2 regions of the Idiomarina solivarensis genome follow, and region 1 is predicted to be linked to the other one. Evidence: predicted binding sites of a transcription regulator. Region 1 holds the regulator's gene; the other holds the start of a gene.
What was found. The regulator sigma-54, encoded in region 1, starts transcription at its own class of promoters, with help from an activator protein. The targets are predictions, from matches to a motif close to GTTGGCACGNNNNTNGNNT.

Region 1 (3,426 bases):
ATTGATATAAGGTTTTATCAGAGTCAGCCTGGCGCAGCGCCCGCGTGCAATCTTTGTCATTCATTCTCCGGGCAACTGCCGCCAGAGTTTGTAAATGATTTTCGTGTTCAGATTCAGGTACTAACAGAGCGAATATAATGTCCACTGGCTGATTATCAATAGAATCAAACTCTATTGGTTCGTCCAGCGTTAGTAAAACGGCCACAGGATGATTAGCGTTCGGTAACCGGCCATGGGGAATTGCTATGCCAAGTCCAATTCCGGTACTGCCTAAACGCTCACGGTTTATCAGGCTCTCGAAAATATCATGGCGAGTAATGCCTGATAATTTAGGAGCAACAATTTGACTAATGGTTTCAAGCAGTCGTTTTTTACTGGCGCTCTCGACTGCACACTTGGTGCAGTCGGCGCTTAACAATTCACTCAGTTGCATGGGTTAATGTTGTTTCATTTTTTCTTTGTGTTTAATCACCTGACGGTCCAGTTTATTAATTAAACCGTCGATGGCCGCGTACATATCGTCGTGTTTTGCATCAGCGAAAATCTCGCCGCCGTTTACATGCAGCGTAGCTTCCGCTTTTTGAATCGTTTTTTCAACATTTAGGATGACGTGAACATTGGTAATATGGTCAAAGTGTCTTTCCAGCTTGGCAAATTTTGTGTCTACGTAGTCACGTAAAGCGTCGGTAATATCGATGTGGTGACCGGTCAAATTAATTTGCATAACGTCTTCCTTCTTGCAGTTAACAAAGTTACAAAAGACTCTTGCGTTGACTCGATGATGGAATGTTTAACGATTCCCGGTACTTCGCAATTGTCCTCCTTGCTACTTGGATACCTTGTTCGGCTATCAGTTCAGCAATTTTGCTATCACTTAATGGTTTACTACGATTTTCAGCAGCGACCATCTTCTTAATTAAAGCACGTATTGCTGTGCTTGAACACTCACCTCCAGCCTCGGTACTCACATGGCTGGAGAAAAAGTATTTTAGTTCGAATACGCCCCGCGGGCAGTGCAGGTATTTCTGTGTTGTTACCCGCGAAATAGTACTTTCATGCATATCCACTGCTTCAGCAACATCGTTCAGAACCATTGGCTTCATAGCCTCTTCACCATGTTCAAAAAAACCTTGCTGACGTTGTATTATGCAGTTGGCTACTTTCAGTAAGGTTTCGTTTCTGCTCTCCAGGCTTTTTATAAACCAACGAGCTTCTTGCGTGTGGTTTTTTAAGTACTGGCTGTCGGCAGTGGACTTCGCCGCTTTGCTCAGCGCAGCGTATTCTTCATTCACTTTTAATTTAGGTACGCTGTCAGGATTCAATTCGACCATCCAGCGGCCATTTTTTTTTGTCACGGCGACATCGGGGATGACATATTCCACCGGTTGCTGGGCAATTTGCTCGCCCGGGTGAGGGTGCAGCTGTTGGATGAGTCGCATGGTCTGGCGCAAGTCATCTTCCGATAATTTTAGCTTGCGCTGGATTGTTCTGAAGTCTCGGTTTCCGAGGAGATCCATATGCTCAGTGACCAGGCATAAAGCAATCTCTTTATAGTCGTTATCCTGGCTTAGCTGACGCAATTGAATTGCCAGGCATTCGCTGACACTGCGGGCTCCGACGCCGACAGGATCGAAGTGTTGGATGCGTTTGAGCACCATGCAGACTTCTTCGGCACCGACGTCAGGTAATCGCACAGCCTCAATGATTTCGTCAATATCAGCCATCAGGTAACCATTGTTATCTATGGCTTCGATGATAGCTTCTGCAATGTAGGTGTCTTCTTCCGAAAAGTGTGACAGCTGCATTTGCCACAGCAAGTGATCTTGCAGCGACTCACTGGTAGCGCCCTGATAGACCTCAAAGTCACCGTCAAATGACTTGCCCGATGAAGCCGCACCGTTAGTGGGAGTATGGCTCGAATAGGTATCGTCCCAGCTACTGTCAACCGGGAGTTCATCTGGCATTTCCTGTGTTTTTATAACGTCTGAGGTATCTCGTTGACTGTCGTCTCTCTCATCACGACTGCGAAGCTCTGTGCTTTCGCTTTCATGTTCGCCTTCAACTTCCAGCAAGGGATTACTGTCCAGAGCTTCTTGAATTTCAGCCTGGAGATCGAGTGAGGAAAGCTGCAGCAGGCGAATGGCCTGTTGAAGTTGAGGCGTCATGGTCAAATGCTGACCAATTTTTAGCTGCAGACTTTGCTTCATAATGACTGTCCCGGTATCACGTTATAAGGTGAACTGCTCACCGAGGTAAACGTCTTTAACCTGTTGATTCGATAATATACTTTCTGCATCCCCGCTGGCAATAAGCTCACCATGACTGACGATATAAGCGTGTTCACACACAGATAAGGTTTCCCGTACATTGTGATCGGTGATTAGTACACCAATACCACGTTGCTTTAAATGTTCAACAATCTTTTTGATATCAATGACGGAAATGGGGTCAACGCCGGCAAAAGGCTCATCCAGCAATATAAACGTAGGTTCTGCGGCCAGCGCCCGGGCAATCTCAACTCGGCGGCGCTCGCCCCCCGATAAGCTCATACCGAGGCTGTTGGCAATGTGCCCGATGTGGAATTCCTCCAGTAACGCATCCAGCTGTTCTTCACGCTCATTAGCGGACAAGGCTTTGCGGGTCTCTAAAATCGCCATTAAGTTATCGCGCACCGTCAGCTTGCGAAAAATGGAAGCTTCCTGCGGCAGATAACCAATGCCCCGCCGGGCACGCTCGTGCATGGGCAATAGGGTGAGATCGTTGTCGTCGAGTAAGATTTGTCCTTTGTCACTGTTCACTAAGCCAACAATCATATAAAACGTAGTGGTTTTACCGGCTCCATTCGGACCCAGTAAACCTATCACTTGCCCTTGGCTAACTTCCAGGCTGACATCTTTAACGACTTGGCGACTTTTGTAGCTTTTAGCTAAGTGTTTAACTTTTAACGTTGCCATATTAAGGGGTCTCGTTATTTTTTTGGTCAGCGTCAGTTTTAGGTTTCGGAGTGAAAATAGTGATCACCCGACTGTCTTCTTCGCCGGAACTCGTCGCTGTTATGGTCTGCTCTTCCAGGTCATAAGTAATTAAATCACCACTGGAGCTACTGCTTCCCTGTGAAATACGAGCATTTCCGCTAAGCTCCAGTCGGCGCGCAGACTGAAAGTAGGTGATTTTATTGGCTTCTGCATGAATTTGGCCGCCATCCTCAAGTGTTTGACTATACGTCGCTGGACTACCTTCTGCTGTAAAGATATCGGCTTGCTCCGCATTTTCACTGGCGGATGCCTCGAGCCTGTCGGCGCGAATTAATAAGGTGCCCTGGCGAATGATGACATTGTCTGTTAAAACCAAGCGGTTATTTTTTATATCAAGCTTTTCCTGGCTCGATTCTACCTCCATCGGCTGACTAAAGTCAGATTTACCCTG
Region 2 (3,426 bases), on a different contig from region 1:
CGACCTTACCCGGCGAATAACCATTAAACGCTGTAGTACATATCGAACTCTACCGGATGGGTAGTCTTCTTCAATGTCTCTACTTCGTTATATTTCAGAGCAATGTAGGCATCGATCATGTCGTCGTCCATAACGCCACCTTGCTTCAGGAAGTCGCGATCTTTATCCAACGCATCCAGAGCCATCTCTAGTGAGTGACACACGGTTGGAATGTCTTTCGCTTCTTCAGGAGGCAGATTGTATAAATCTTTGTCCATTGCATCGCCCGGGTGGATCTTGTTACGAATACCGTCAAGGCCTGCCATTAACAGTGCAGAGAAGGCTAAGTAAGGGTTCGCACTGGGGTCAGGGAAGCGAACTTCAATACGACGACCTTTCGCACTGGAAACCAACGGAATACGAATAGACGCCGAACGGTTACGAGCAGAATAAGCCAGCATGACGGGTGCTTCAAAGCCCGGAACCAGACGTTTGTAGGAGTTGGTCGAAGCGTTAGCGAAAGCGTTAATAGCACGCGCGTGCTTGATGATACCACCGATGTAATACAGTGCCGTTTCACTCAGACCTGCATACTGGTCACCAGCAAATAAGTTCTCGCCACCTTTAGCCAACGACATATGTACATGCATACCAGAACCGTTATCGCCAACCAGCGGTTTAGGCATAAAGGTTGCTGTCATGCCATAAGATTGCGCCACATTATGCACAACATACTTGTACACTTGCATCTCATCGGCTTTTTTCGTCAGGCTATTAAAGCGAGTTGCCACTTCATTCTGCCCAGCGGTTGCCACTTCGTGGTGGTGTGCTTCAACGACCATGCCCATATCTTCCATAACCAGGCTCATAGTGCCGCGAATGTCATGCGCAGAATCAACCGGAGGCACCGGGAAGTAGCCACCTTTAACGCCGGGACGGTGAGCCAGATTACCTTCTGAGTATTCACGGCCAGAGTTCCACTTCGCTTCTTCTGCGTCAATTTTGTAGAACGACCCACTCATATCCGTGTGGAAACGTACGTCATTGAACAGGAAAAATTCAGGTTCAGGACCAAAGTAGGCGTCGTCGGCAATACCCGATGAACGCAGGAAGTCTTCTGCACGTTTAGCAATAGAACGAGGATCCCGACTGTAACCTTGCATGGTTTCAGGCTCAAGAATGTCACAGCGAACATTCAGGGTGATTTCATCGGTGAACGGATCCAGAACGGCGGACTCATTGTCCGGCATTAGTACCATGTCTGATTCGTTGATCCCTTTCCAACCGGAAATAGATGACCCATCGAACATTTTGCCTTCTTCAAAGAAGTCTTCATCGATTTGCGACACCGGAATAGTGACGTGTTGTTCTTTACCTTTCGTGTCGGTAAAGCGTAAATCGACGAATTTTACGTCGTGTTCTTTGATGGTATCGAAAATCTTATTAGCTGACATGTTGTCCTCCGTAGACAGCGTCTAAAAATACAGCCTAAGTATAGCAAAGCTTGTGCCAACTGAATTTAACATTGGTATTCAGTCACTTAGCTGAATTAACAACCGATTTTAAAAATTAGTATGCACCAGTATAGCGCATAATGCACAGAATTGGTGCAGCTTCATTGTAAATGTCAAACTTGTGAGAATGATAAAATACAGAATAGAACGAACAAAAAACAATCAGGCCTTTCTTAATCAGACGCAAACAGGTAGAATACGCCGCTATTTTTCATAAAACCCCTTGGACGGGTTTCACTCCCGGACAACTACAGGCAGTTCTTAATGACAATTCAGGTATTTGATATAGAAAAACTTCGCAACATCGCCATCATCGCGCACGTTGACCATGGTAAAACCACCCTAGTCGACAAGTTGTTGCAACAATCGGGCACCTTAGAAAGCCGTGGCGAGCTCGAAGAGCGTATTATGGATTCCAACGATCTTGAGAAAGAGCGTGGTATTACCATTCTTGCCAAAAACACAGCGGTTAACTGGCAGGATTACCGCATTAACATTTTGGACACGCCGGGGCACGCCGATTTCGGTGGTGAAGTTGAACGCGTACTTTCTATGGCAGACTCCGTATTGTTAGTGGTTGACGCCGTTGACGGCCCTATGCCTCAAACTCGATTTGTGACGCAGAAAGCCTTCTCTCACGGTCTTAACCCAATCTTGGTTATCAACAAAGTTGACCGTCCTGGTGCTCGCCCAGACTGGGTTATGGATCAGGTCTTCGACTTGTTTGACAATCTCGGCGCTACAGACGAGCAGCTGGACTTCCCGGTAGTTTATGCATCAGCGCTTAACGGCTGGGCTTCATTGGATATCGATGAACAAGATGGCGATATGACGCCATTGTTCGAAACCATCGTTAACAAAGTAAGCCATCCTGATGCTGACCCTGAAAGCGACTTGCAGATGCAGGTATCACAGCTTGATTACTCCAGCTATTTAGGCGTTATCGGTATTGGCCGTGTCACCCGTGGTAGCGTTAAAGTTAACCAGCCAGTGACCATTGTTGGCGCTGACGGCAAAGAGCGCAACGGCAAAATTGGTAAAGTCTTTAGTTACTTAGGGCTCGATCGTATTGAAGCCGACAAAGCAGCAGCGGGCGACATCTGCGCCATTACAGGGCTGGGCGAATTAAAAATCTCCGATACCGTTTGTGCGGTTGGTAAAGCAGAAGCGATGAAGCCTCTGACAGTTGACGAACCGACTGTAACCATGACCTTCCAGGTCAATACTTCTCCGTTCGCGGGTAAAGAAGGTAAGTTTGTTACCTCTCGTCAAATTCTTGAGCGTTTACAGCAAGAACTGGTTCACAACGTGGCATTGCGCGTTGAAGAAACTGACAACCCGGATCGTTTCCGTGTATCTGGCCGTGGTGAGCTTCACTTAGGTGTTCTTATCGAAAACATGCGTCGTGAAGGTTTTGAATTAGCCGTTTCTCGTCCGGAAGTTATCATCAAGTACGAAGATGGTAAGAAAATGGAACCTTATGAAACCATGACGGTTGATATTGAAGAGCAGCATCAGGGCGCCGTGATGGAAAAATTAGGCTTGCGTAAAGCCGAAATGACCAACATGACACCAGACGGTAAGGGTCGCGTTCGCGTTGACTTTGAAGTACCAAGCCGTGGTTTGATTGGCTTCCAGACAGAATTCATGACACTGACTTCAGGTACTGGCCTGATGTACCACACTTTTGACCATTACGGTCCGCACAAAGGCGGCACCATCGGTCAGCGTAGTAACGGTGTACTGATCTCAAATGCCCAAGGTAAAGCTCTAACCTACTCGTTATTTAACCTGCAAGAGCGCGGTAAGTTATTTGCATCGCACGGTGATGAAGTTTATGAAGGCCAGATCATTGGTATTCATAACCGTTCAAACGACCTGACAGTAAACTGTCTGAAGGGTAAGCAGCTGACTAACGTTCGTGCCTCTGGTA

Region 2: the regulator sigma-54 is predicted to act here: its motif matches at 1,475-1,493, upstream of glnA (glutamate--ammonia ligase).

Annotation. Positions count from the first base shown of each region.
Region 1 is NZ_JAVFHZ010000003.1:66,579-70,004, forward strand. Features, by position in the region: gene ptsN (PTS IIA-like nitrogen regulatory protein PtsN) at 1-433, opposite strand, end outside; gene hpf (ribosome hibernation promoting factor) at 437-724, opposite strand; gene RBK99_RS06200 (RNA polymerase factor sigma-54) at 753-2,207, opposite strand; gene lptB (LPS export ABC transporter ATP-binding protein) at 2,229-2,954, opposite strand; gene lptA (lipopolysaccharide transport periplasmic protein LptA) at 2,956-3,426, opposite strand, start outside.
Region 2 is NZ_JAVFHZ010000005.1:127,832-131,257, reverse strand. Features, by position in the region: gene glnA (glutamate--ammonia ligase) at 24-1,433, opposite strand; gene typA (translational GTPase TypA) at 1,758-3,426, shown strand, end outside.